DNA from 3 places in the Streptomyces sp. NPDC048434 genome. Region 2 is predicted to be linked to each of the others. Evidence: predicted binding sites of a transcription regulator. Region 2 holds the regulator's gene; each other region holds the start of a gene.

Region 1 (9,617 bases), on a different contig from region 2:
GGGCGCGGCGGCGGCTCCTACGACCGGGTGCTGGCCCGGTTGGAGCGGGCCGGCGCGCGGGCGTCGCTGGTGGTGCTGCTCTACGACGCGGAGGTGCTGGCCGAGGTGCCGGCCGAGCCACACGACCGGCATGTGCATGCCGCGGTGACCCCGTCGGCGGTGCACCGGTTCACGGCGCCGGGGGCCCGTACGGAGGACTGAAGCGCCTTGTATACGGGCGGGCCGGGAGTCACGGTCGGCGCGGAGCACAAAAAAAGCCGTCGGGCGGACCGGAGACGTCCGGCCCGCCCGACGGCGCAGCGCTCACCAGGTGGCGGCGGGAGCGCCGCCCGCCCCTACGGCGACAGGGTCAGCGTGTCCTTGCCCGCCTTCTTGACGGCGTCCTCGCTGTACGCCCAGGGCAGCAGGTCGCCCTTGGCCCACTTGTCGGTCTGGTCGTAGTAGTGGGCGTCGTAGGCGTGCCCGGAGGCGCCGGTGAGGTTGATCCAGCGGGACTTGTCGAGGTCGGCGAGGTTGACCACCATCCGCATGGACGGGACCCAGGTGACCTTGTAGCCGCCCGCGGCGTTCCAGCCGGTGGCGTCGACCGCGGCCTCGCCGCCGCCCAGGTTCCAGGGACCGCGGTTGAACAGGCCCTGCAGCATGCCGGGACCGTCCGTGCCCAGGGTCTGGTTCTTCAGGAACATCTGGTGCAGCCGTCCCCAGCTCCAGTTGTCGATGTTCTTGCCCAGCTTGGAGGTCAGCTCGTAGCGCGCGTCCGTCATGGCGTGCGCCAGGAGCTGGTCGCGGTTCTTGTCGCCGGGGCGGTTCGGCCGGTCCTCGGTCTTCCACCAGGCGTTGTTGGGGTCGTCCAGGATGCCGCGGACGACCTCGTACCAGCGGTCGCCGCCGTCGGGCTGGGCGCTGTCACCGTCCCGCTCGCCGCATTCGCGGACGTACTTGTCGTTCTCGTCGGCGGGGCCGGTCTCGTCGGCCGGGCGGACGGTCAGGCACTGGCCGTCGGGGCGCAGCTCCTTGGGCATCTTGTTGCCGAAGGCGAGCTTGAGGGTGTTGCGCCAGACGGCGTTGAAGTAGGCGGCCGCGGCGGAGTCGGGCTCCTGGGTGAAGTCCCAGCCCTCCAGCAGCTGCTGGGCGTCGCGGACGTACTTGTCCTTGATGTCGATCTTCGTGAGGTAGGGCGTCAACAGCCGGGCGATCTCGCTGCTGTTGTCCTTCTGGAAGGCCTGCATGTCGTCGGTGGAGACCTTGCCGCCGTCCTTGATCTTCGACTCGATCAGGTCGTTGATCCGCTGGCTGCGGGAGCCGTAGCCCCAGTCCTTGGTGAGCAGGTAGGGGTACTTCTCGTCGGTGACGGCCTGGTTGGCGGTGACGATGTAGCCGCGCTGGGGGTTGTACTCGTACGGCAGCGCCTTCTGCGGGATGTAGCCGCTCCACTGGTACTTCGGGTCCCAGCCGGGCGCCGGGAGGGTGCCGTCGAAGTGGCCGTCGCCCTTGCCGCGGACCGGGATCCGGCCCGGGGCCTGGTAGCCGATGTTGCCCTTGGTGTCGGCGTAGATCAGGTTCTGCGAGGGGACCTCGAAGTGGCCGGCGGCCTTGCGGAAGCCGTTCCAGTCCTTGGCGCGGTCGAGCTCGAAGATGGAGTCCATGGACTTGCCGGGGTTCAGCGCGGTCCAGCGCAGCGATACGGCGTAGCCGTCGCCGCGGTCCGGTGCGGCGTTGCCGACCGGGGCGTCCTTGCCGACACTGGCCAGTTCGCTGTCGCGGTCGGAGACGATCGGCCCGTTGTTGGTGGAGCGGACGGTGATCTCGCGGCTCTCGCCGTCGGCGACCTTGATGGTCTCCTTGCGGGTTATGAAGGGCTGCTGCTTGTTGTCGTAGAGGTAGCCGTTGGCGGTGACCCTCTCCAGGTAGAGGTCGGTGACGTCGGCACCGAGGTTGGTCATGCCCCAGGAGATGTCCTGGTTGTGACCGATGACGACGCCGGGCATACCGGAGAAGGTGAAGCCGGAGACGTCGTAGTTGCACTTGGGTCCGGTACTACGGCAGTGCAGGCCCATCTGGTACCAGAGCGAGGGCATCTGCGGTGCCAGGTGCGGGTCGTTGGCGAGCAGCGGCTTGCCGGTGGTGGTGTGCGCGCCGGAGACGACCCAGGAGTTGGAGCCGATGCCGTTGCCGTTGGGGCCGAGCAGCGCCGGGACCTTGTCGAGGGTCTTGGACAGCGAGGACAGCTGCGACTGCAGGCCCGCGGTGGCGCCGACGGCGGTGGCGGGGGCGGCGTTCGCCGAACCCTTGGGCGAGAACTCCTTGCCGCCGCGGTCGACCTCGCCGCCCTCGACGATCGGCTTGTTCCGCCTGTACGGGTATGCCGGGTAGAGCTGGGCGATCTGCGCCGGGGTGAAGCGGCTGGTCATCAGGGAACGGTCGATCTCCTCCTGCATGTTGCCGCGGAGGTCCCAGGCCATCGCCTTGAGCCAGGCCACCGAGTCGACCGGCGTCCACTTCTCGGGCTTGTAGTCGTTCTGGAGGTCCAGCGCCGCGTACTCCAGGGACACCGCCGAACCCTCGTGGTCCTTGAGGTAGGCGTTGACGCCCGCCGAGTAGGACTGGAGGTACTTCTTGGTGCTGGGCGACAGCTTGGTGTCGTACTCCTTCTGCGCCACGTCGTGCCAGCCGAGGGTGCGCAGGAACGAGTCGGACTTGACCTGATCCTTGCCGAACATCTCCGAGAGCCGGCCGGAGGTCATGTGGCGCCGTACGTCCATCTCCCAGAAGCGGTCCTGGGCCTGGACGTACCCCTGGGCGCGGAAGAGGTCCTCGTCGGTGTCGGCGTAGATCTGCGGAATGCCGTTGGCGTCGCGGGTGACGTCCACCGGGTTGGTCAGGCCCGGGAGTTTGAGCGAGCCGGTGGTCTGCGGGAACGAGGCGCGGACGGTACTGACACCCCAGAACGCGCCGGAGCCGATGCCCGCCACGAGCAGCAGCACGACCGTGATCGCTACGAGGCGGCCGCGCCGCCCCTTCTTTTTCCTGGGGACTGGGCCGGACTTGTTGGCGGGCATCTCTGTCCTTCGAGGGGCAGGGTGGGAGTGCTGGAGCAACCATAGGCGCACGGGTTCGGCGACCCCTACGCGGAGTCACCGCCAGCACATTCAACCTTCAAGCAATGGTAAATTGTTAGCCTCAGTAACTAGATACGGTAAGGAAAGACCCCGGAACCCGTGCGAGGAAGGACCAGCTCCTGACTGTCGACCACCTCAACGAACTCCTGCTGATCTGCTCGCTCGTACTGCTCATCGCGGTTGCTGCGGTACGGCTCTCCTCGCGCAGCGGGCTCCCCAGCCTGCTCATTTATCTGGGGATAGGCATCGCCATAGGACAGGACGGCCTGGGCGGTGTCGTCTTCGACAACGCCGAGCTGACCCAACTCCTCGGCTATACCGCGCTGGTCGTGATCCTCGCCGAGGGCGGTCTGGGCACCAAGTGGAAAGAGATCAGGCCGGCGCTGCCCCGGGCGGTGGCTCTTTCGACGGTCGGCGTCGCGGTGAGCGTGGGGGTCACCGCGGCCGGAGCGCACTATCTGGCCGGGCTCGACTGGCGCCAGGCACTGCTGATCGGCGCCGTGGTGTCCTCCACGGACGCCGCGGCCGTCTTCTCCGTGCTGCGCAGCGTGCCGCTGCCGGCCCGGCTGACCGGTGTACTCGAAGCCGAATCCGGCTTTAACGACGCCCCCGTGGTCATCCTCGTCGTCGCCTTCTCCACCGCGGGGCCGGTCGAACACTGGTACGTGCTGCTCGGTGAGATCGCCCTGGAGCTGGCGATCGGCGCCGCGATCGGGCTGGCCTTCGGCTGGCTCGGCGCGTACGGCCTGCGGCATGTGGCACTGCCCGCGTCCGGCCTGTACCCGATCGCCGTCATGGCCATCGCGGTCTCCGCCTACGCGGCCGGTGCGCTGGCGCACGGCTCGGGCTTCCTCGCCGTCTATCTGGCCGCGATGATCCTCGGCAACGCCAAGCTGCCGCACGCCCCGGCCACCCGCGGCTTCGCCGAAGGCCTCGGCTGGATCGGCCAGATCGGCATGTTCGTGCTGCTCGGCCTGCTGGTCACCCCGCACAACCTGCTCGACGACTTCGTGCCCGCGCTGCTGATCGGCATGATCCTGACGCTGGTGGCCCGGCCGACGTCCGTCTTCGCGGCGCTGCTGCCCTTCCGGGTGCCCTGGCGGGAGAAGACCCTGCTGTCGTGGGCCGGCCTGCGCGGTGCGGTGCCGATTGTGCTGGCCACGATCCCGATGGTGAGCGATGTTCCCGGCAGCGACCGGGTCTTCAACATCGTCTTCGTGCTGGTCGTGGTCTACACACTCGTCCAGGGGCCGACCCTGCCCTGGCTCGCCAGGCGGCTGCGGCTGGGCGACGGCGAGGAGGCCGCGGACCTGGGCATCGAGTCGGCGCCGCTGGAGCGGCTGCGCGGCCATCTGCTGTCCACGTCCATCGGCCGGTCGTCCCGTATGCACGGCGTCGAGGTCGGCGAGCTGCGGATGCCCGCGGGCGCCGCGGTCACCCTCATCGTCCGGGAGGGCGCCAGCTTCGTGCCGTCGCCCTCGACGGTGCTGCGGCACGGCGACGAGCTGCTCGTGGTCGCCACCGACCCGGTGCGCGACGCGGCCGAACGGCGGCTGCAGGCGGTCTCGCAAGGCGGCAAGCTGGCCGGCTGGCTGGGGACGTCCGGCCCCTCGGGGCGTCGGGGACACCACCACCGCTGACGGCCGGCCTAGGTCGGGGGAAGCGGGAAATGTGCTGCAGATCTCCACGGATCCCAAGGAAAACTGCGTGAAGCCCTGGCCAATCCCAGGGCTTCACGCACTGCGGCCTGTAGTATGAAGAGGCAACATCGACGAACCAACTCTGCCTGATGCAGAGCTGGCGCGACCGCTCGGCGGCCGCGGTCCCCTGCCCCACGCAGCCACCCTCCCCGGTGCGGACCACGCGGTATCACTCGGTCCTGCGCGAGAGGACAGCTCTCGGCGCGTGCCCGTGACGACCTCGCGGGTGGCGCGCTACCAGGCGGCAGAAAGGCCCGGCCGTGGCATCCGCGGTCAAGGACTCCCGTTCCGGATACGGACCACTGCTCCGCACCCCCGGTGCATGGACATTCCTGCTGCCCGGCTTTCTGGCCCGGCAGCCCTTCGCCATGCTGACGATCGGCATCGTGCTGCTCGTCGAATCCACCACCGGCTCGTACGGCACCGCGGGCGCGGTGTCCGCCGCGACCGGTGTCTCGATGGCCCTGTTCGCCCCGCAGAGCGGCAAGCTCGCCGACCGCTTCGGCCAGCGCGCGGTGCTGATCCCCGGCGTACTGGTGCATGTCACCGGCGTCGCCGCACTGACCACCCTCGCCCTCGCCCACGCCCCCCTGTGGGCGCTGTTCGCGGTGGCCGTCCCTACGGGCGCCTCGACGCCGCAGGTCGGCCCGATGGTGCGGGCCCGCTGGGCCGCCCGGCTCGGCGGCAGCCCGCTGATGCCGACGGCCGCCGCCTTCGAGTCGGTGACCGACGAGTTCACCTTCGTCGTCGGCCCCGTACTGGCGACCGCGCTGTGCACCGGCATCCATCCGGCGGCCGGTCTGGTCGCCGAGGCCGCGCTGACGCTGGCCGGCGGGCTGCTGTTCGCCTCCCAGCGGCGCAGCCAGCCTCCGGTGCACCGCCCGCAGGACGGCGACCGGCCGCGTGTCTCGGCGCTGTCGGTGCCCGGCGTACGCGTACTGATCGTGGCGTTCCTCGGCATCGGCGCCGTCTTCGGCGGTATGCAGGTCTCGCTGACGGCGTTCACCCAGCACATCGGGCAGCCCGGTATCAACGGCGTGCTCTACGGGGTCTTCGCCGGCGGCAACATGCTCGCCGGTATCGCCTGCGGGGTCATCGCCTGGAAGGTCGGCCCGCGGCGCCGGCTGCTGGTCGCCTACGGGCTGCTGGCACTGGCCACCACCCCGTTGTGGGCGGTGACCGCGGTGCCGCTGCTCGGCGCGGTCGGCCTGGTCGTCGGCCTGTGCATCGCCCCGGCCCTGATCACCGGCTACACGCTGGTCGAGTCGCTGGTGCCGGCCGGCGCCCGCACCGAGGCCTTCACCTGGCTGACCGGCGCGGTCGCGCTGGGCCAGGCGGCCGCGGCCACCTGCGCAGGTCAGCTCGCGGACGGCTTCGGGCCGAGCACCGGATTCCTGGTGCCGCTGGCCGGTACGGCACTGGCGCTGACGGTGCTGCTGGCGCTCCGCGTCCATCTGCTGCCGCGCTCGTCGACGGTGGCCGCCGGCGCCCTCGCGCACGGCGTGGATGCCGAGGTCCCGGCCGTTTCCGAGGACCGGGAACGGGAGCTGGCGCGCGCCTGACCGAACGTGGAGTCGGTCACCGTACGGCGGTCACGGTGGACTGTCGGGCGGGAATACTGCAAGATGGAGCGTCGTTAGCACTCATCGAGTGAGAGTGCCAGGAGGAAGACAAGTGCCGACGTACCAGTACCAGTGCACCGAGTGCGGCGAGGGCCTCGAGGCGGTGCAGAAGTTCACCGACGACGCGCTCACCGAGTGCCCCGGCTGCAACGGACGCCTCAAGAAGGTGTTCTCCGCGGTCGGCATCGTCTTCAAGGGCTCCGGCTTCTACCGCAACGACAGCCGCGGCTCGTCGTCCAGCAGCAGCCCCTCGAAGAACGCCTCCGCGTCGGGCACCTCGTCCTCCTCGGACTCGTCGAGCTCCTCGTCCGGCAGCTCCTCGTCCGGCGGCTCCTCGTCCGGCGGCTCGGACACCAAGTCCTCAGCCCCGGCCGCCGCGTCGTCGTCCGGCAGCACCTCGGGCTCCAGCTCCGCGGCCTGAACCACAGCTCCTCGGACCCCGCCGTCACCGACGGCGGGGTCCGCTGTCTTACGGGTTTCTTTCGTCCCCGCCACCCGGCCGTCCGCGGCCGCCATGCCCCGATAGTGTGACCGGCATGGCTGACGCGGAGATTGGCGTTATCGGCGGATCGGGGTTCTACTCCTTCCTCGACGACGTGACCGAGATCACGGTGGACACCCCCTACGGGCGCCCCAGCGACTCGCTGTTCCTGGGAGAGATCGCCGGCCGCCAGGTCGCGTTCCTGCCCCGGCACGGCCGCGGCCACCACCTCCCGCCGCACCGCATCAACTACCGCGCCAACCTGTGGGCGCTGCGCTCGCTCGGTGTGCGCCAGGTCCTCGCCCCGTGCGCGGTCGGCGGCCTGCGCCCCGAATACGGCCCCGGCACGCTCCTGGTCCCCGACCAGCTCGTCGACCGCACCAAGGCCCGCACCCAGACCTACTTCGACGGCGAGGCCCTCCCGGACGGGAGCGTCCCGAACGTGGTCCATCTGACCTTCGCCGACCCGTACTGCCCCGCCGGGCGCGAGGCGGCCCTCAAGGCGGCCCGCGGCCGGGAGTGGGAGCCGGTCGACGGCGGCACCCTCGTCGTCATCGAGGGCCCGCGCTTCTCGACCCGCGCCGAATCGCGCTGGCACGCCGCTCAGGGCTGGTCGGTGGTCGGCATGACCGGCCACCCCGAAGCCGTCCTGGCCCGTGAACTGGGCCTGTGCTACGCGTCATTGGCCCTGGTCACCGACCTGGACGCGGGCACCGAGACCGGCGACGGCGTCTCCCACGAGCAAGTCTTCCGGGTGTTCGCCGAGAACGTGGACCGCCTGCGCGAGGTCCTGTTCGACGCGGTCGCCGCCCTGCCCGGCGCCACCGCCCGCAACTGCCTGTGCACCGACGCCCACGCCGGCTGGGACCTGGGCATCGACCTGCCGTAACGCCCCGACGGGCCGCTCGGCCTCCCTCTCCCGGGTGGCCGGGTTGTCCACAAGGAAGGGGTCGTACACAGCCCGCAGCGGGCCGGTGCGGATTCCGGCACGGTGAGGAGCGCCGGTTCATCCGAAGCCCTCACCGCAGGCGGTGCCCACCATGTCCCGTACGCCTTCCGCTCCCCCTCGCCTCGCCGACCCCGACCTCCTCTTCCCGCCGCTCCCCACTCCCCCGCCGTGTGATGTGCCGCACTTCACTCCGGTACGAGCCGGCGGCATCCGGCACCGATGGGGACGGGGCGCACGGCAGCGGATGCTGGCCGCCTGCCTGGCGATGACCGCCGCAGCACTGGCCGGCGGAGCCTCGTACGGTGCCGTACGAGCCGCTCCCGCTCCCGGCTGTCCGTCGGCAACGGCCTCGGGAGCGCGGTGACCATGCTCCAAGATCAAGTGGCATCCGCACCTCCCTCACGCGAAACTGCTGCGAGTGGCGGGGCATCCGCCGCGCGCCAACGGGGGTGCGCTCACCGCACCACCACCGCGGTATCCGTCCACGGCGTCCGCAGGGCCGACACCCTCCGCCGGATGCACACCGGGGCTTCGGCCGATCGCCGGCTCGTGGTGCGGGACTGGACACCTCCGCCCTGCCCTGCCGTAAGTTGCGGTGCTGATTGTTGGTGCACCATCCGTAGTGAGCGTGGAAAGAGGCTGTCAGTTGAGCGAGAGCAAGGGCGTCCTGCAGGGGTTCAAGGAATTCCTGATGCGCGGCAACGTCATCGAACTCGCGGTCGCGGTCGTCGTCGGTGCTGCCTTCACGAACATCGTGAACGCCGTGGTCAAGGGCGTGATCAACCCGATCATCGGCGCCCTGGGCTCGCAGAACCTCGACAACTACAAGGCCTGCCTCACCGTCTGCCACACGGACAAGAAGACGGGCGCCTTCACCGACGGCATCTACATCCTCTGGGGCTCGGTGCTCAGCTCCGCCCTGACGTTCCTGATCACCGCCGCGGTCGTCTACTTCCTCATGATCCTTCCGATCAACAAGTGGAAGGAGCGCCAAGCGGCCAGGAGGCCGGTCGACACCCCCATGGACCCGACCGAGATCGAGCTGCTCACCGAGATCCGCGATGCGCTGGTCGCGCAGCGCACCGGCTCACCGTCCGTGCCCTCCCCCACCTCGGGGATCATCGGCACGCAGAAGACTCAGCAGTAGCAGGCGCCAACGGCGGCCGGCACACGCCGCCCCCTCGCCTCGCTCAGAGGTGGTGGGGCGGCTTTTCGTCGAGGAAGCGGGCGAGGTCGGCGGCACTGTCGCTGCCGTCCTGGCGCTCGCCCCAGCCACGGTCGGTGTCGTCCGAGGACTGCTGGTTCAGCGGATCGTCGAAGATCAGTCGCGCCGCGGGCTTGGGGGCCGGGCGCCCGGTGGACGAAGGCGCAGGATCCTGCGCGGCGTCGGACGCGTCCTGGGGCGCGGGGGCCGACTCGGGTTCGGGGGTGGTGCTCACCCCTCCAGGGTACGGGCGGGCCGGGGGCGGTCGACGCTCAGCGCGGGCCCCGGCACCCTTCCGACCGCGGGAGCGCTCGGCACGGGGCCGGACCCACGCGACGGCTCAGCCTCTCGATCCGCAGCCTCTTGTTCCGCAAGCGCCGGCCCGGCGGGCGGCAGCGTACGCTCGCGCGGCCCGTCCCGGGGCCCGTCGCTCAGGGTCGGTACAGCGCCTGGGCTCGGGCCGCGTCGAGGGGGGCGTCCTCCGGGATCGACAGGAAGTGCTTCACCTGCCACGCCTGGGTGCTGCGGGCCTGGCGGTTGGT
Region 2 (9,617 bases):
CGGCGGCGGTGGTGACCGTGACGACCGTGTACGTACCGAGCTTGGCGAAGGCGTCGAGGACGGCGCGCGAGGGACAGCCGAAGGTGAAGGACACCACCGGCACCGGGTCGTCCCGCAGGATCGCGAGCTTGGCCTCGTAGCCGTCGTCGATGGGCCCGTCGGTGTCACCTAGCTCGGTCTCGTACCAGGTGGCCTCGCCCGCGAGTTGCTCGCGGTAGACCTCGACGACGGAGCCGTCGGCCAGCGAGGGCTGCGGCATGAAGAGATTGACGCCGAAGGGCCGGCCGGTCAGCGACCGCAGCTGTTTGATCTCCTGATACATGCCGTCGGCGGTTTTGTAGCCGGCGGCGAGGAAGCCGAGACCGCCGGCGCCGCAGACGGCGGCGGCCAGCCCGGGTCCTGAGCCGCCTCCCGCCATCGGGGCCTGCACGATCGGGTAGCGGCAGAGATCGGTCAGTGCGGTGGGCATGAGCACATCGTGTCACGCCCACCGCGCCGTTCCGAACCGGGTCCGAGGCCGCTGCGCCGCAGCGCGAACGGCTTCGGCTCCCCGGGCCGACCTGGGGCTATCGCCCGTTGAACGCATCCTTCAGCCGCGAGAACAAGCCCTGCTGCCCCGGCTGGAACTGCCCCGTGGGCCGTTCCTCCCCGCGGAGCTTGGCCAGCCGCCGCAGCGCCTCTTCCTGATCGGGGTCGAGCTTGGACGGCGTCATCACCTCGACATGGACGATGAGATCGCCCCGGCCGCCGCCGCGCAGATGCGTCACCCCGCGCTGGTGCAGCGGGATCGACTGGCCGGACTGGGTACCGGGCCGGACATCGATCTCCTCCACCCCGTCCAGCGTCTCCAGCGGACACTTCGTGCCCAGCGCCGCCGCTGTCATCGGGATGGTGACCGTGCAGTGCAGATCGTCGCCGCGCCGCTGGAAGACCGAGTGCGCCAGCTCGTGGATCTCCACATAGAGATCACCGGCGGGGCCGCCGCCGGGGCCGACCTCGCCCTCGCCCGCGAGCTGGATGCGGGTGCCGTTGTCGACACCGGCCGGGATCTTGACGGTCAGCGTGCGGCGGGAGCGGATCCGGCCGTCGCCGGCGCACTCGTGGCACGGGGTCGGCACGACCGTGCCGAAGCCCTGGCACTGCGGGCACGGCCTGGACGTCATGACCTGGCCGAGGAAGGACCGGGTGACCTGCGAGACCTCACCGCGGCCGCGGCACATGTCGCAGGTCTGCGCCGAGGTGCCGGGCGCCGCGCCCTCGCCGCTGCAGGTCGTGCAGACGACGGCGGTGTCGACCTGGAGGTCCTTGGTCGTGCCGAAGGCCGCTTCGTTCAGCTCGATGTCGAGCCGGATCATGGCGTCCTGGCCGCGGCGGGTGCGCGAGCGCGGCCCGCGCTGCGACGCGGTGCCGAAGAACGCGTCCATGATGTCGGAGAAGTTGCCGAAGCCCGCGCCGAAGCCGCCCGCGCCCTGGCCGCCGCCGGCCTGCGAGAGCGGGTCGCCGCCGAGGTCGTAGACCTGCTTCTTCTGCGGGTCCGACAGGACCTCGTAAGCGGCGTTGATCTCCTTGAACCGCTCCTGGGTCTTGGGATCCGGGTTCACGTCCGGGTGCAGCTCACGCGCCAGCCGACGGAAGGCCTTCTTGATCTGTTCCTGCGAGGCATCACGGCTGATGCCGAGGACCGAGTAATAATCCGTGGCCACTTACGACTCCGCGAGGATTTGTCCGACGTAACGTGCCACTGCGCGTACCGCTCCCATCGTTCCGGGGTAGTCCATGCGGGTCGGTCCGACCACGCCGAGTTTGGCGACTGCCTCGTCGCCCGAACCGTAGCCGACCGTGACGACCGATGTGGACGCCAGGCCTTCATGGGCATTCTCATGCCCGATACGTACGGTCATGCCCGAGTCGTTGGCCTCCCCGAGCAGCTTGAGCATCACCACATGCTCCTCAAGGGCCTCCAGCACGGGCCGGATCGTCAGGGGGAAATCGTGCCCGAAGCGCGTGAGATTGGCGGTACCGCCGATCATCAGCCGCTCTTCGGTCTCTTCCACCAAAGTTTCCAGCAACACCGACAGCACTGTCGAGACCGTGCCGCGGTCGTCCTGCTCGAAGGACTCCGGGAGATCCTGCACCAACTGCGGCACATCCGCGAACCGGCGGCCGACGACCCGGCTGTTGAGCCGCGCCCGCAGATCCGCCAGGGAGGTTTCGCCGAACGGTGCCTGGCAGTCGATGATCCGCTGCTCGACCCGGCCGGTGTCCGTGATCAGTACGAGCATCAGCCGGGCCGGGGCCAGGGCCAGCAGCTCGACATGCCGGACCGTGGACCGGGTCAGGGACGGATACTGCACGACGGCGACCTGCCGGGTCAGCTGCGCCAGCAGCCGGACCGTGCGGCCCACCATGTCGTCGAGGTCGACGGCGCCGTCCAGGAAATTCTGGATCGCCCGCCGCTCCGGGCTGGACAGCGGCTTGACGCCGGCCAGCTTGTCGACGAACAGGCGGTAGCCCTTGTCGGTCGGGATCCGCCCGGCGCTGGTGTGCGGCTGGGCGATGAACCCCTCGTCCTCCAGGGCCGCCATGTCGTTGCGGATGGTGGCCGGGGAGACCCCGAGCCGATGGCGCTCGGTGAGCGCCTTGGAGCCGACCGGCTCCTCCGTCCCGACGTAGTCCTGGACGATGGCGCGCAGCACCTCCAGCCTGCGTTCACTGAGCATCCCGCGCACCTCCAGTCCGGCCGTCCGCCGTCTCGTCTCTCCTGGCACTCACGCAAGCCGAGTGCCAGACCCTGAGCCAGTGTACGGCCGGGTAGCACGGCTGCGGCAAGGGCGGCCGCGCGGAGTACTTGCCCGATGACCGTGTTCGGTCGATCTGTCGGGCAACGCTATCGCGATGGCGCTAGCGTCTCGGTATGCACACTGCTTGGGAAGAGGCCGGTTGGGAACGACTCGGTGACGGCGTCGCCAGGCGCCGGATGCCGGGCTGGGACGAGACGGTCGGGGTGATCGCCGGGACCACCGGCGTCATGATCGTCGACACCGGCGCGACCCTTCGCGACGGCGCGGATCTGCGCCGGTCGATCCGTGGCGTACTGGGCCGGGAAGTGACGCATGTCGCGCTCACCCATCCGCATTTCGATCATGTCCTGGGCACGGCCGCCTTCGCGGGCGTCGAGGTGTTCGGCGCGGCCGGCCTTGGCGAGCTGCTCCGGCGCGAGAAGGACGAGCTGCGGCGGACCGCGGTCCGCGAGGGCGTCGAGGCGGATGCCGCCGCGGAGGCCGCCGATCTGCTCGTCGCCCCGCACCACCACGTGCACGGCCAGCTGACCGTCGAGCTCGGCGACCGGCAGGTGCTGCTCGCCAACGTCGGCCCCGGGCACACCGCCCACGATCTGGCCGTCCTGGTACCGGGCCGGCGCGGGGAAGCGGAGATCGTCTTCTGCGGGGATCTGGTCGAGGAGTCCGGCGAGCCCCAGGCGGGCCCCGACGCGCTGCCCCAGCAGTGGCCCGGCGCGCTGGAGCGGCTGCTGGCCCTCGGCGGTGAGGACGCACGGTACGTTCCCGGCCATGGCGCCGTGGTGGACGCCCCGTTCGTCCGTGCCCAACGCGACGCCCTGGCCGCCCGCTTCGGCGTCGCGCCTTCCTGACCGCCGCCCGTTTCGGCATCGCCCCTGTCCTGACCACCACCCGCCCGCCCGACGGAACAGGCCCCATGCAGAGCAAGCGCCACGGCCCCGGCCTCACCCCGCCCTGACTGCATCCCCCGGGGACGCCCCACGCCCCCCGGCCGAAACACCGACCACCCGCAGAGAACAGGCCCTACTCGATGCAGAACAGGCGCTACAGCCCCGATCTCACCCCGCCCTGGAAGAAGCAGCGGCCCGCCCCGGAGGTGCCGGCCGATCCCGATCTGGTCGTCGAGGAGGTCACCTCGGGCTTCTGCGGCGCCGTGATCCGCTGCGAGAAGACGGCGCAGGGCCCGACGGTCACCCTGGAGGACCGCTTCGGCAAGCACCGGGTCTTCCCCATGGAGCCGCGCGGCTTCCTCCTGGAGGGGCGGGTGGTCACGCTCGTACGTCCCCAGGACAGGCCGGCGGCCGCCGCTCCGGCGCGTACGGCATCGGGATCACTCGCCGTGCCCGGCGCCCGCGCACGGGTCGCCCGCGCCGGGCGCGTCTATGTGGAGGGCCGGCACGACGCCGAGCTGGTGGAGCGGGTGTGGGGCGACGACCTGCGTATCGAGGGCGTCGTCGTGGAGTACCTGGAGGGCATCGACGACCTGCCCGCGATCGTCCGCGGCTTCTCCCCCGGCCCGGACGCCCGTCTCGGCGTCCTCGTCGACCATCTCGTGCCCGGCTCGAAGGAGTCGCGTATCGCGGCCGGGGTGACCGGTGCCCATGCGCTGGTGGTGGGCCACCCCTACATCGACATCTGGGAGGCGGTGAAGCCGTCCTCGGTCGGGATTGCGGCCTGGCCGTCCGTCCCGCACGGCCAGGACTGGAAGACGGGGGTGTGCCGGGCGCTGGGCTGGCCGGAGAACACGGGGGCCGCCTGGCAGCGGATCCTGTCCTGCGTGCGCTCCTACAAGGACCTGGAGCCGGCGCTGCTGGGACGGGTGGAGGAGCTGATCGACTTCGTTACGGCCGGCGGTGACGTGTGACGGCGGGGAGGGTCTCGAACTCGGTGGTGTTCAGCTTGACGCCGAGGACATCCAAGGGAACGGGGACTCCGAACTTCGTGGTGCACTCCATCTGGTAGTCGGCTTCCTCTCCGCTGCCCGTCGGTTCGGTGAGCACCACACATTGCCCGGCGGTGGGGTCGATGATCAGGTACACGGGCACTCTGCCCGCCGCGTAGATCGAGCGCTTGTCGCCATAATCCCGATCGATGCTGGTCTTGGAGACGACCTCCACGAGCAGTGTGACCGCAGGAGCCGGGATGAGCCTGCCGGGGCCTTTCTGAGACCCTCGCTCAAGGACGACGAGATCGGGCTGCGGCTCACTGTTCTCACCGGGGATGGCGATGTCCTGGGTCTGCAGCCGACGCCAGCGATCACGGGGGATCTGGTCCTGCACGCACTCCACGATGTCGTTGTGGACCCGGTCCGGCCCCGCCATCATCACGATGTCCCCCCTGAGGAGCTCGGCTTTGAAACCTTCGGGAACCTCCAGGTTCTCGAAAATCTCGGCAGCGTCAGTAATCAGGCGGTCATCCACAGCGGTCATCTCCGTGGCCCTCCATATCCCGCCGCGTTCATTTGGCGGCAGCCTATGGACAGCGTAGGCAGGCGCGCAGCGCACCCGCATCGGTCACTCGTTCGCGGACATCACGTTCTCAGTCCACCAGATCCCGCACCACCGCGTCCGCCAGCAGCCGCCCCCGGAGCGTCAGCACGGCTCGGCCCGCCTCGTACGGACCGGCCTCCAGCAGTCCGTCGGCCAGCGCACGGGCCGCCGCCCGCGTGCCCGCCGGGGCGAGGATGTCCAGGGGGCAGCCGTCCGAGAGGCGCAGCTCCAGGAGGATGCGCTCCACCCGGCGGTCCTCGTCCGCCAGGATCTCGCGGCCGGCGCCCGGGGAGCGGCCTTCGGTGAGGGCCTGGGCGTAGGCGCCGGGGTGTTTGACGTTCCACCAGCGGACGCCGCCGACGTGGCTGTGGGCGCCGGGGCCCGCGCCCCACCAGTCGGCGCCGGTCCAGTACAGCTCGTTGTGGCGGCAGCGGGCGGCGTCGGTGGTGGCCCAGTTGGAGACCTCGTACCAGGTGAAACCGGCGGCGGCGAGGCGTTCGTCGGCGATGAGGTAGCGGTCGGCGTGCACATCGTCGTCGGTCATCGGGACCTCGCCGCGGCGGATCCGCCGGGCCAGCTGGGTGCCCTCCTCGACGATCAGGGCGTACGCGGAGACATGGTCGGGGCCGGCCCCGATCGCGGCGTCGAGGGAGGCGCGCCAGTCGTCGTCGGTCTCGCCGGGGGTGCCGTAGATCAGGTCGAGGTTGACGTGGTCGAAGCCGGCCGCGCGGGCCTCCGCGACACAGGCCTCGGGGCGGCCCGGGGTGTGCGTACGGTCGAGGATCTTCAGGACGTGCTGCCGGGCGCTCTGCATACCGAAGGAGACCCGGTTGAACCCGCCCGCGAGCAGCCCGTCGAGGTAGCGGGGGTCGACGGACTCCGGGTTGGCCTCGGTGGTGATCTCGGCGCCGGGCGCGAGGCCGAATTCCTCGCGGATGGCGGCGAGCATCCGGCCGAGGTCGGCGGCGGGCAGCAGGGTCGGGGTGCCGCCCCCGACGAAGACCGTCTCGACCGGACGCGGGTCGTCGCCCAGCACCTTGCGGGCCAGCCGGATCTCGTCCACGACGGTGTCGGCGTAGTTGTCGCGGGAGGCCAGGGCGCCGCCGGAGCCGCGCAGCTCGCTCGCGGTGTAGGTGTTGAAGTCGCAGTAGCCGCAGCGGGTCGCGCAGTACGGCACATGCAGATAGAAGCCGAGGGGCCGGCCGGCGGCCGCCGCCGGCGTATGACCGGGCAGCGCCCCGTCCTCGGGCATCGGCTCACCATCAGGCAGTGCGGAAGGCATGGGAACCATTGTCCGTCATGGCGGGGCGGTGCCGGTCCGGGCACGGTGTGCCCTACGGCACCCCGTGCCCGGCCGCCTGCAGGACCAGCAGGGCCAGGTCGTCGTCGGGCGGGACCGGGCCGAAGGCGTGGACGGTGTTGCGGATGTGGTCGGCGAGGGCGGTGGCGCCCAGGCCTGCGCCCCCGGCGAGGGTGGTGGCCAGACCGTCCTCGTCGTCGAAGAGCCGCCGTCCCGAGCGCCGCTCGGTCACCCCGTCGGTGACGCACAGAAGCGTTTCCCCTGGGCAGAGGTCGAACGATTCACTGACGTACGCGGCGTCCTCCACCACTCCCAGCAGCATCTGCGGCGCCGCGACGATCCGGACCGTGCCGTCCGCGCCCAGCACCAGCGGCAGCGGGTGGCCGGCGCTGGCGAGGGTGCAGCGGGCGCCGCCGGAACCGCCGGGGTAGGGGACGATCTCGCCGTAGAGCAGGGACAGGAACCGGGCCTGTTCGCCCTCCTCGCGGATCTCGACCGGCGCCTCCGCCCCGGCGCCGGCCGCCGCGACCGCCGCCGCGACCGCCGCGACCGAGTCAGCGGCCTCCCGCGCCATGGTCTTGTTGAGCCGGTCGAGCACCGCGGACACCCCGAAGCCGTCACGGGCCAGCAGCCGCAGCACCGGGCGGGCCAGCCCGGTCACCGCGGCCGCCTCGGGGCCGCTGCCGCAGACATCGCCGAGGGCGAAGCACCAGCGGCCGTCCCCGGCGTCGAAGAGGTCCCAGAAATCGCCGCCCGCCCAGGCGCCCTCGCGCGGTTCGTAGACCACCGCCGACTCCACGCCGGGCACCTGCGCCCGCCCCCGGGGCAGCAGCCGGCGCTGCAGGACCTGGCTGATGCGTTCCTGCCGGCTGTAGGCGCGGGCGGTGGCGACCGCGCGGGCGACCCGGCGGCACAGGTCCTCGATCAGGCCGACCACCTCGTCCGGGAAGTGCAGCAGTCCGCCCCGGCCGAGCAGCAGGGTGCCGAGCCGGCGGCCGCCGGCGACCAGGGGGCAGGCGAGTGCGGCGCCGCCCGCCCCGTAACCGCTCGGTTCGTACGGCCAGGGCCAGGGCGCCGCGCCGGACGCAACGCTGGGCGCGCCGGCGGCCGGCAGTTCCGGCGGCTGCTTCTCCAGCGCCGTACGCAGCCCATCGATCCGGCTCTCGGAGGTGTGCCAGACGCGGGCGAGCCGCTGTTCCTCGCCGTCCGCCGCGATGCCCCGGCCGGGCGCACCGCTGTCGCCGTCGCAGAGCCACACCGCGCACCATTCGGCGAGCCGCGGCACGATCAACTGGGCTGCGAGGGCGGCGACCTGATCGGCGTCGAGCTGGCCGGAGAGCAGATCGGAGGCTTCGGCGAGGAAGGACAGGGCACCGTTGACGACCTGTTCGGCGTCGTGCTCGGGCCGGGCGGACCGGCGCGGCGCCGGGGCGAGGAGTTCGGCGGCCCGCAGTCCGTGCTGCAGCAGCTGGCTGTCGAAGGCGAACTCGGGCTCGGGACCGGCGCCGTCCCGGGCACCCACGGGCAGCCGGAACCAGACGGTCTTCATGGCCCGGCGGTAGGTGATGCCCCAGGATTCGGCGACCGCGCTGATCAGCTGGAGCCCGTGGCCGCCGTTCTCGGCGGCGGCGCTGTCCTCGTGGGCGCGGACCGGCTGGGCGGGGTGGTGGTCGGAGACCTCGACGACGAGACCGGGGCCGGGTGTGCCGTCGAGGCCCGCGCCGGGGGCTTCCGCGCACGGCGCCGGGTACGGTTCCCCGCTCCGGCTCCCGTAGGGCTCCGCGCCCGGCTCCCGCGCCGGCTCCAGCCGGCAGCGCAACTCGACGGTGGTGCCCGCGTGCACCACCGCATTCGTCACCAACTCGCTGACCAGCAGCACCGCTTCGTCCGCGAGCCGGCCGGCCAGGCCCTCCGCGCCGGGCAGCTCCTGGTCGGCCCAGTCGGCGAACGTGGCCCGGACGAACCGGCGGGCGGCGGCAGCGGCCTGCGGATCACCGGGCAGGCTGGCCCACCGGGAGCGGGCCGCGGCCCCCTCGGCAGGCCCGGCCGCGGGTCCGCCACGGGACCCTCCCGCCCTCGCCATGCGCGTCGCCGTGACGTCGTCCCGTTGAGACGAAGTTGTCGTCCGCATTGAGCAACTCCCGAGCAGCTCCGCTACGGCGCCGTATGCGCCAACGACAGAGTGACAGAACGAGCGCAGCCATAAGCACTGAGTCACAGAAGTGGGTGGTCACAGCGGCCAATTCGGCTGACGCGCCGCGGGAGTTGGCCGACGCGCACAAAGGGGTGCCCGGGGAGCAGGTACGGACCACTTCAGCGGCAGCCGCGGTTCCCGCCGGCGGCCGCATTCACCCGTACGGGCGCGGCGGTGCGGGGCGCGCCGACCCGGCCCGCCCCGTACCGCCGCGCCCTTGCGGCTACGCCTCGCGCGTGCCGGCGTACATGTCGTCGAGCAGGTCCTTGAACACCCGCTCCACCACGGGCCGCTTGACCTTGAGGCTGGGGGTCACCTCACCGTGCTCGATGTCCAGGTCACGCGGCAGCAGCCGGAACTTGCGGATCTGCTGCCAGCGCTGCAGCCCCTCGTTGAGCCGCTCGACATAGCCGTCGACCAGCTCGCGGACCTGGTCGGTGGCGACGAGATCGGCGTACTCCTTGCCGGCCAGCCCGTGCTCCTGCGCCCAGGACATGATCGTCGGCTCGTCGAGGGCGATCAGCGCGGTGCAGAAGTTCCGGTTGGCGCCGTGCACCAGCACATTGGAGACGAACGGGCAGACCGCCTTGAACTGGCCCTCGACCTCGGCGGGCGCGATGTACTTCCCGCCCGAGGTCTTGATCAGGTCCTTCTTGCGGTCGGTGATCCGCAGATAGCCGTCCGCGGAGAGCTCGCCGATGTCACCGGTGTGGAACCAGCCGTCCGCCTCCAGGACTTCGGCGGTCTTGTCCGGCAGGCCGTGGTAGCCCTGCATGATGCCGGGGCCGCGCAGCAGGATCTCGCCGTCCTCGGCAATCCGCACCTCGGTGCCGGGC
Region 3 (9,617 bases), on a different contig from region 2:
CGCGCCGGCGGACGGGCGGCACGGCGGCACCCCGCGACGAGGCAGCCGAAAAGCACCGGCCCCCCGACGAGCCCGACTCGAAAAGAGCCGTCATTGCCATGACCTCCACCGCCGACTACGCCCATCTGCGCGCCCAGTTGGACACCCTCACCACTGAGGCATTCCGGCCCGAGCTCGCGGACATCGACCGCCGCTCCACCCTGGACATCGCCCGCACGATGAACGATGAGGACGCCACCGTCCCCGCCGCCGTCGCCCGACGGCTCCCCGAGATCGCCGCCGCGATCGACGCCACCGCCGCGCGCATGGCCCGCGGCGGCCGGCTGATCTACGCAGGCGCCGGTACGGCCGGCCGCCTCGGGGTGCTGGATGCCAGCGAATGCCCGCCGACCTTCAACACCGACCCGTCCGAAGTCCTCGGGCTGATCGCGGGGGGTCCCTCCGCCATGGTCACCGCCGTCGAGGGCGCCGAGGACAGCAAGAAGTTCGCCGTCGAGGATCTGACCGGGATCGGCCTGACCGACGTGGACACCGTCGTCGGCATCTCCGCCTCCGGCCGCACGCCGTACGCGATCGGAGCCGTCGAATACGCCCGTGACCTGGGCGCCCTGACCATCGGCCTGTCCTGCAACGCCGATTCGGCGCTGGCCGCGGCCGCCGAGCACGGCATCGAGATCGTGGTCGGCCCCGAGCTGCTGACCGGCTCCACCCGGCTCAAGGCGGGCACCGCCCAAAAGCTGGTGCTCAACATGCTCTCGACCATCACCATGATCCGCCTGGGCAAGACCTACGGGAATCTGATGGTCGACGTCCGCGCCTCCAACGAAAAGCTGCGGGCCCGCTCGCGCCGTATCGTCGCGCTCGCCACCGGCGCCACGGACCTGGAGATCGAGACGGCACTGAGCAGCACGGACGGCGAGGTGAAGAACGCCATCCTCACCCTCCTCGGCGATGTCGACGGCCCCACCGCCGCCCGTCTCCTCGAAGCCGCCAACGGCCATCTGCGCGAAGCCCTCCAGGCCGCCAAGCCCCACTGAGACACCGGGGCCCGCCGGGCCCCAAAGTTCGCACCGTTCACACCCCCCGGGCCGGACCTCACCCCGGCCCCGGTCCCGGCCCCGCCCCCAACCCCTGCTCCTGTTTTGTCTCCACAGCAAGGCACCGCATATGCCCGAAGACAAGAACCGCGCCACCGCCGCCGCGATCCTCCCCCTCGTCGGCGGCGCCGAGAACCTCACCTCCATCGCCCACTGCATGACCCGGCTCCGCCTCGGCGTCCAGGACCGCTCCCTGGTCCAGGACGAAGCCCTCAAGGCGCTCCCGGCCGTCATGGGCGTGGTCGAGGACGACACGTACCAGATCGTGCTGGGCCCCGGGACGGTCGCCCGGGTCACCCCCGAGTTCACGCGTCTGGTCGAACAGTCCCGGACCACGGCACCGGAGGCCACGACCGTCGGCCCCCGGGCCACGACACCCACATCCGCGCCGGAACCCCCACCAGAGGCCGCCGCCCCCACGGCGCCCACCGGCACCACAGCCACTCGCGAGCCTGCCCCCGCACCCACCACCGCCGCGGAGCTGGCCGCTCAAGGCGCCGCCCTCAAGGCGCGGCAGAAGGCCAGGAACTCCACCCCGGTGAAGCTGTTCCTCCGCCGGATCGCCAATATCTTCGTCCCGCTGATCCCGGCCCTGATCGGCTGCGGCATCGTCGCCGGTATCAACGGTCTGCTGGCCAACCTCGGCTGGCTGCCGCCCGTCGTCCCGGCGCTCGCGGCCATCGCCTCCGGCTTCATGTCCCTCATCGCCGTCTTCGTCGGCTACAACACCGCCAAGGAGTTCGGCGGCACACCGATCCTCGGCGGCGCGGTCGCCGCGGTCATCGTGTTCCCAGGCATCGCCCAGATCACCGCCTTCGGCCAGCAGCTCGCACCGGGCCAGGGCGGTGTACTGGGCGCACTGGCCGCGGCACTGCTCGCCGTCCGGGTGGAGAAGTGGTGCCGCAAACTGGTACCCGAGGCGCTGGACGTCCTCCTCACCCCGACCCTGACCGTCCTGGTCACGGGCCTGGTCACGATCTTCGGCCTGATGTTCGTCGCGGGCGAGGTCTCCACCGCCATCGGCACCTTCGCCAACTGGCTGCTGGCCCACGGCGGGGCCTTCGCCGGCTTCATCCTGGGCGGCCTCTTCCTGCCCCTCGTGATGCTCGGCCTTCACCAGGCCCTGATCCCGATCCACACCACCCTCATCGAGCAGCAGGGCTATACGGTCCTGCTCCCGATCCTCGCCATGGCAGGAGCAGGCCAGGTCGGCGCCGCCCTCGCCGTCTACCTCCGGCTCCCCCGCAACCGCTCGATCCGTACGACCATCAAGTCCGCCCTCCCCGCAGGCTTCCTGGGCGTCGGTGAACCGCTGATCTACGGCGTCTCGCTCCCTCTGGGCCGCCCTTTCATCACCGCCTGCATCGGCGGCGCATTCGGCGGCGGCTTCATCGGCCTCTTCAACCAACTCGGCGACGCCGTCGGCTCCACCGCCATCGGCCCCTCCGGCTGGGCCCTGTTCCCCCTGGTCAAGGGCGACCAGAACATCGCCACCACCCTCGTCATCTACGCCCTCGGCCTGGCCGTCGGCTACCTCACCGGCTTCCTCGCCACCTACTTCTTCGGCTTCAGCAAGCAGATGCGGGCAGACCTCAACACGGGCCCCGACACCGACACCGCCCCTGGCCCCGCCTCCGCATCCGCATCCGTATCCGCGGAGACCGACCCCGCAGCCGCTGAAGGTCCCACCACACACGGCACCCCGGCCGGCCTGGGGGCACGCTGAGCGGCCCGGCCCGGCCTGCGAGGTTCATGAAAGAACGCCCGTTGGGGCTATCCGTCAGGGCATCCGGCTCTCCCGGTTCAGCTCGCTGACGCGCGCCGCCAGTACGGTGGACGGCGGCGCGGTGTGCAGTAAGTACGGCGGGCAGGTCCACGGTCGGCCGCCACCGGGTGGGCGGAGCTTCAGCAACGCCCCCTGGTGGCCCACGACCCGGCCGACACGCCCGTCCCGCCTGTCCACCGCATAGTTGCCGAACGACGGGATCACGGCTGCCCCTCCTCCGGGCCGTGGCCGGGAGCGGCGGTCTTGGCGTAGTCCACCAATACGTCGGCCAGCCGCTGGGCGGTGTCCAGATTGCAGCGCCCCAGCTCGACCAGTGGCGCCATGACGGTGCTCGCGCACGACACCGGGTCGACGCAGAGGGAAGGCAGGGTGACTCCCACTGCCTGGAGTGCGGTGTGCAGTTCCGCCATAACACCCTCGGCCTGCCGTACCCGATCACGCGCCGTCAACATTTCGCCTCATCACCTTCCACGCTGAGTGTTCCCACTGTGCACACAGCGTGGCGGTTGCGGGCCTAGCCTGCAGAGAGAAGCGGATCCAACAACCGATCGTGTGTAACAGGGAGTTGCCGCGATGCCCGGAACCCAGCCCCACGCCCCGTCCTCGTCACCCCGCGCCACGCTCGGGGCCGAGTTACGACACCAGCGGGAGGCGCCGGGCCTCACCGAGACCAGGGCCGGGACTCACCGAGACCGGGCCCCACCGAGACCACGGCCGGGCCTCACCGAGGAGCAACCCGACCGTCCCCCGCTTCGCCGGCGGCTCGTGGCACCGGCCGACTGGAGACAGTGACACGGCGGATGCAGAGGGAACACGCCGTCAAACGGGACAAGGTTGAGGCGCGGGCCTCTCCTGCTGCCTGCTCCCGGGGCTCCCTGCTCCCTGCTCCCTGCCGACTGCACTGGGCCGTCCACAGCTCACCGAGGCGTCCGGACCGCCGCGGACCGGAACGGCCGCTTCCCCCCAGCACCTGTGCGGCAGTTGACCCACAAGAGCCCCACGAGGGAGGTGCGGAGCCCCATCCTGGAGCGGCGAACCAGGCACGAAGCCGCGGTACCGGAGCGGGGTGCGACCGGACCGCCGTCGCCCGCATCGGCACAGCAGCAACGTCGGCGGCATGCTGCTCCGGGTCACGCCGCCCCTGGCGCGCCAGGCCGGCCATGGCACTCACGTTCTCGCGCCGACCGCCGACGGGGCGGCACGAGAACGTGAGCGCCACGGCCGTACCCGCCACCGCCCAGCTACCCGCGGCGGCCCACAGGCCTCCCGTGCTCCAAGTCGCCTTCGAGGCCGTCTTGGATCGCGACGGCCCGCCCGGACCGGCCCCCCTCAGCGGGAGCGGGGATGCCGGCCGAGGCCGGGGCCCCGTGCGTCGCGGGCTGCCTCATCGGCTGTCGGCGGTAGCACGCCCGACGGGCATCGGACGGCGCTCGTGCACGGCACCGCCGGTTGGTTGTGCCCGGAAACGCCGCCGGGGCGGCACCCCCTGGGAGGAGGGTGCCGCCCCGACGTACGTGTGGACGTGATCCGGGAGGATCAGCTCTGATCCAGTGGATCAGAAGTCCATGTCACCGCCCGGCATGCCGCCCGGAGCGCCGGCCGCGCCGGCCTTCTCCGGCTTGTCGGCAATGACGGCCTCGGTGGTGAGGAAGAGCGCCGCGATGGAGGCGGCGTTCTGCAGCGCGGAGCGGGTGACCTTCGCCGGGTCGATGATGCCCTCGGCGATCATGTCGACGTACTCACCCGTCGCGGCGTTGAGGCCGTGACCGATGGGCAGGTTGCGCACCTTCTCCACCACGACGCCGCCCTCAAGGCCGCCGTTGACGGAGATCTGCTTCAGCGGGGCTTCCAGGGCGAGCTTCACCGCGTTGGCGCCGGTGGCCTCGTCGCCTTCGAGCTCCAGCTTCTCGAAGACCTGGGAGGCCTGGAGCAGGGCCACGCCACCGCCGGCGACGATGCCCTCTTCGACGGCCGCCTTCGCGTTGCGAACGGCGTCCTCGATGCGGTGCTTGCGCTCCTTGAGCTCGACCTCGGTGGCGGCACCGGCCTTGATGACGGCCACGCCGCCGGCCAGCTTCGCCAGACGCTCCTGGAGCTTCTCGCGGTCGTAGTCCGAGTCGCTGTTCTCGATCTCGGCACGGATCTGGTTGACCCGGCCCTGGACCTGCTCGCTGTCGCCGGCACCGTCGACGATGGTGGTCTCGTCCTTGGTGATGACGACCTTGCGGGCGCGGCCGAGCAGTTCGAGACCGGCGTTCTCCAGCTTGAGGCCGACCTCCTCGGAGATGACGGTGCCACCGGTGAGGATGGCGATGTCGCCGAGCATGGCCTTGCGGCGGTCACCGAAGCCCGGGGCCTTGACGGCGACGGACTTGAAGGTGCCACGGATCTTGTTGACGACCAGGGTCGACAGGGCCTCGCCCTCGACGTCCTCGGCGATGATCAGCAGCGGCTTGCCGGACTGCATGACCTTCTCCAGGAGCGGCAGCAGGTCCTTCACGCTGCTGATCTTGGAGTTGACGATGAGGATGTACGGGTCGTCGAGCGACGCCTCCATACGCTCCATGTCGGTGGCGAAGTACGCCGAGATGTAGCCCTTGTCGAAGCGCATACCCTCGGTGAGCTCCAGCTCCAGACCGAAGGTCTGGGACTCCTCGACGGTGATGACGCCTTCCTTGCCGACCTTGTCCATGGCCTCGGCGATCAGCTCGCCGATCTGGGTGTCAGCGGCGGAGATGGAGGCGGTCGAAGCGATCTGCTCCTTGGTCTCCACGTCCTTGGCCTGCTCCAGCAGGGCGGCGGAGACGGCCTCGACGGCACGCTCGATACCGCGCTTGAGGGCCATCGGGTTGGCGCCGGCGGCTACGTTGCGCAGGCCCTCGCGGACCAGAGCCTGGGCCAGGACGGTCGCGGTCGTCGTGCCGTCACCGGCGACGTCGTCCGTCTTCTTCGCGACCTCCTTGACCAGCTCGGCGCCGATCTTCTCGTACGGGTCCTCGAGCTCGATCTCCTTGGCGATGGAAACACCATCGTTGGTGATCGTGGGGGCGCCCCACTTCTTCTCGAGGACGACGTTGCGGCCCTTGGGGCCGAGGGTGACCTTGACGGCGTCGGCGAGCTGGTTCATCCCGCGCTCGAGACCGCGCCGTGCCTCCTCGTCGAACGCGATGATCTTGGCCATGTGAAGTGGTCCTCCCGGACTGGGGTGGATTGCTCCGGACCGCGCTGGCGCCCGCGACGGACGACCTGCAAACCCGTGTGGTTCCTTGCCCCACTCGGCCTGCGGGCCTCACCGACCCGGTCCTTCTTTTGTCACTCTCACTGGGAGAGTGCTAACGCAATGATTAGCACTCGCACCCCTTGAGTGCAAGGCGGCTTCGAAGAAGCCTCCCATTGGAGTGGTGACCGAGTGACGGGTGAGCACGGGCGCCCCGGGGGGCCGCCCGGCCGTCCGCCGACGGCGGACAGCAGAAGGCCCGCACCCCTCAGGGGCGCGGGCCTTCACTACGCTGCAGTCGGTCGGCGCCTCAGCCGGCCACCCGGACCATGTCCGCCTGCGGCCCCTTCTGACCCTGCGAGATCTCGAACTCGACCCGCTGGCCTTCCTCGAGGGTGCGGTAACCGTCCATCTGGATCGCGCTGTAGTGGACGAAAACATCCGCACCACCGTCGACCGCGATGAAGCCGTACCCCTTCTCCGCGTTGAACCACTTGACGGTGCCCTGAGCCATGCCTAACTCCCCTATTACTGGCCCTTGCGCAGGACCGCACTCCGCGGACCCGGGTCAGACCTCACCCCGCGAAAATCCCGTGGGATGTGCGCCGGAACGCGTCGACCGCCGCTGAATGTATCTGCACAGATGCCCAGCGCAACAGGTCAATCGGACGAGAATTCTGGGGCCGGAGAATCGGCAATATGCAGTGAAATCCCGGTTCTCCCGGGCAAGTCGGGCCGGGCATAGCGCACCTAAGCGACAAATGCTGCACACACTTTGGGCACAACTGATCGCGGCCTCATATGCGTTCGGCACACGCACGCGTTATAGCGGAGGGGGATCACCCCAATGGTATCCCCTTTCACAACACGGAATTGCCCCGTCCGCTTTCTGGCGGACGGGGCAATTCCGGTCAAGTAGGGGAAGAGATGGCGCAAATCAGCAGCCGCCGGCCACCGCAGGAATGATCGAGATGCCCGCGCCGTCCGGGGTCGGCGTCTCCAGGCCCTGCTCGAAGCGCACATCGTCGTCGTTGACGTACACGTTCACGAAGCGGCGCAGCTTGCCGGCGTCGTCCAGCACACGGGCCGCGATGCCCTGGTGGTTCTTCTCCAGGTCGGTGATCACCTCGGAGAGGGTCGCGCCCTCGGCGGGGACCTCGGCCTGGCCGTCGGTGTACGTGCGGAGGATGGTGGGGATGCGGACCTTGACGCTCATGGTGGTGCCTTCCAGGAATGACGGAGTACGAGTTCGGGGGCTGTGGCGCGGCCTCGTCCGCGGACCGGCCGACAGCCTCAGCGTGCCAGGCCGGCCGCGCGGAACGCGTCCAGATCGGGACGGATCGTCGCCGTGGGTCCGGAGGTCGGGGCGACCGCGTCCAGTGTCTTGAGGCCGTCACCGGTGTTCAGGACGACGGTGGTCAGGGAGGGGTCGAGCAGACCGGCCTCGACGAGCTTCTTGGTCACGCCGACGGTCACCCCGCCCGCGGTCTCCGCGAAGATGCCTTCCGTCCTGGCCAGCAGCTTGATCGCGTCCACGACCTGCTCGTCGTTGACGTCCTCGACGGCGCCGCCCGTACGGCGGGCGATGTCGAGCACATACGGGCCGTCGGCCGGGTTGCCGATCGCCAGCGACTTGGCGATGGTCTTCGGCTTCTGCGGGCGCACGACGTCATGCCCGGCCTTGAAGGCCGTGGACACCGGCGAGCAGCCCTCCGCCTGGGCGCCGAAGATCTTGTACGGCTTGTCCTCGACCAGGCCGAGGGCGATCAGCTCCTTGAGACCCTTGTCGATCTTCGTGAGCTGCGAGCCGGACGCGATCGGGATGACGATCTGGTCCGGGAGCTGCCAGCCCAGCTGCTCGCAGATCTCGTACGCGAGGGTCTTGGAGCCCTCGCCGTAGTACGGGCGCAGATTGACGTTGACGAAGCCCCAGCCCTCGCCCAGCGGATCGCCGATGAGCTCCGAGCAGAAGCGGTTGACGTCGTCGTAGTTGCCCTCGATGCCGACCAGGTCACCGCCGTAGACCGCGGCCATGACGACCTTGCCGGCCTCCAGGTCGTGCGGGATGAACACGCAGGACTCGAAACCGGCGCGGCGGGCCGCGGCGCCGACCGCACCGGCGAGGTTGCCGGTGGAGGAGCAGGAGAGCGTGGTGAAGCCGAACGCGCGGGCGGCCTCGACGGCGATCGCCACGACGCGGTCCTTGAAGGAGTGCGTCGGGTTGCCGGAGTCGTCCTTGACGTACAGACCGCCGGTGACGCCCAGCTCGGCGGCGAGCCGGTCGGCCTTGACGAGCTTGGTGAAGCCGGGGTTCAGGTTGGGCTTGTCGGCCACGTCGGCGGGGACGGGCAGCAGCGGGGCGTAGCGCCAGATGTTGTCCGGACCGGCCTCGATCTGCTTCCGCAGGCCCTCGGGGTCGCCGCTCGGCAGGTCGTACGCGACTTCGAGCGGCCCGAAACATTCCTGGCACGCGAAGATCGGGCCGAGCGGGAAGCGCTGGCCGCACTCGCGGCAGGACAGCGCGGCGGCGGGGCCCAGAGCGACGGTGGGGGTGTTTTCGGTGACTTGCACAGCCATGGAGGCGAGGCCCTTTCTCCTCATCTTCCTCGCGACGAATCTCGCCACGAGACGGATTTGGCACCTTCCCAAGCCGGGAGCCTCGCGCACGCGGGACATTTCAGCGTCCTGGCGGCAAGACCGGCTGGAGGGTTGCCGGGGCTTCAACGGGCCGTATCCCTCTGCCCCTCTGGATGAGCGGTATGGCGCTGGGCCGAAACCCAGGCGTTTGTGGCGCGGACCCCGACATGCGACGGCCATCCGCGTTGTTCAAGACTGTAACCGAAGGCCGTGACTGTTGAGATAGTCGTCCGAACCGCGAGATGGATCACACAGGCCGCCGATCCGGCGGCGACCGAGGAGTCGTAGACGTGCTGGAAGAGGTGGAGGGCTGGCTGAGCAGCCGCTCCTGGTCCGCCGCGGACCGCCCGCTGGGGCAGCTGCTGGAGGCGAAGCGCCAGACGGGCCGCACGGTCAGCGTGGTGCTGCCCGCGCTCGACGAGGAGGCCACCGTCGGGGCGATCGTGTCGGTGATCCGCGCCGAGCTGATGACCGACACCGTCCCGCTCGTCGACGAGCTGGTGGTGCTGGACTCCGGCTCCACCGACCGCACCGCCGAGGTCGCGGCGGCGGCCGGCGCCCGGGTCGTCCACCGCGACAGCGTCCTGCCGCGGCTGCCCGCCCTCCCCGGCAAGGGCGAGGTGCTGTGGCGCTCCCTGCTGGTCACCACCGGCGACATCGTCTGCTTCATCGACGCCGACCTGCGCGAATTCTCCGCCGGCTTCGTCTCCGGGACCGTCGGCCCGCTGCTCACGGATCCGGACATCCAGTTCGTGAAGGCGATGTACGACCGCCCCCTGGAGACCGGCGCCGAGGGCGCCGGGGCCGGCCAGGGCGGCCGGGTGACGGAGCTGGTCGCCCGTCCGCTGCTGAATCTGCACTGGCCGCAGCTGGCCGGCTT

The links. The regulator HrcA, encoded in region 2, represses chaperone genes, less so after heat shock. The targets are predictions, from matches to a motif close to TTNGCACTCNGNNNNNCNGAGTGCNAA.
Region 1: ACGFWI_RS21275 (FmdB family zinc ribbon protein) is a predicted target of HrcA. The motif match lies at 6,456-6,482, and genes of this name have one in related genera.
Region 3: groL (chaperonin GroEL) is a predicted target of HrcA. The motif match lies at 6,193-6,219, and genes of this name have one in related genera.

What each region holds. Positions count from the first base shown of each region.
Region 1 covers NZ_JBICXQ010000017.1:148,089-157,705, reverse strand. Annotated here, with positions in the region: gene ACGFWI_RS21295 (5-formyltetrahydrofolate cyclo-ligase) at 1-201, shown strand, start outside; gene ACGFWI_RS21290 (penicillin acylase family protein) at 336-3,059, opposite strand; gene ACGFWI_RS21285 (potassium/proton antiporter) at 3,239-4,759, shown strand; gene ACGFWI_RS21280 (MFS transporter) at 5,080-6,381, shown strand; gene ACGFWI_RS21275 (FmdB family zinc ribbon protein) at 6,494-6,862, shown strand; gene ACGFWI_RS21270 (S-methyl-5'-thioadenosine phosphorylase) at 6,978-7,811, shown strand; gene mscL (large conductance mechanosensitive channel protein MscL) at 8,518-9,018, shown strand; gene ACGFWI_RS21260 (hypothetical protein) at 9,062-9,310, opposite strand; gene ACGFWI_RS21255 (MepB family protein) at 9,507-9,617, opposite strand, start outside.
Region 2 covers NZ_JBICXQ010000007.1:20,356-29,972, reverse strand. Annotated here, with positions in the region: gene ACGFWI_RS10235 (nitronate monooxygenase) at 1-469, opposite strand, end outside; gene dnaJ (molecular chaperone DnaJ) at 567-1,703, opposite strand; gene hrcA (heat-inducible transcriptional repressor HrcA) at 1,704-2,720, opposite strand; gene ACGFWI_RS10220 (MBL fold metallo-hydrolase) at 2,915-3,649, shown strand; gene ACGFWI_RS10215 (DUF3097 domain-containing protein) at 3,829-4,662, shown strand; gene ACGFWI_RS10210 (Uma2 family endonuclease) at 4,640-5,227, opposite strand; gene hemW (radical SAM family heme chaperone HemW) at 5,337-6,569, opposite strand; gene ACGFWI_RS10200 (SpoIIE family protein phosphatase) at 6,622-8,670, opposite strand; gene ACGFWI_RS10195 (AMP-dependent synthetase/ligase) at 9,005-9,617, opposite strand, start outside.
Region 3 covers NZ_JBICXQ010000024.1:72,008-81,624, forward strand. Annotated here, with positions in the region: gene murQ (N-acetylmuramic acid 6-phosphate etherase) at 99-1,037, shown strand; gene ACGFWI_RS26545 (PTS transporter subunit EIIC) at 1,168-2,823, shown strand; gene ACGFWI_RS26550 (hypothetical protein) at 3,084-3,293, opposite strand; gene groL (chaperonin GroEL) at 4,439-6,064, opposite strand; gene ACGFWI_RS26560 (cold-shock protein) at 6,411-6,614, opposite strand; gene ACGFWI_RS26565 (MoaD/ThiS family protein) at 7,038-7,316, opposite strand; gene thrC (threonine synthase) at 7,394-8,677, opposite strand; SAM riboswitch class I at 8,695-8,857, opposite strand; gene ACGFWI_RS26575 (glucosyl-3-phosphoglycerate synthase) at 9,028-9,617, shown strand, end outside.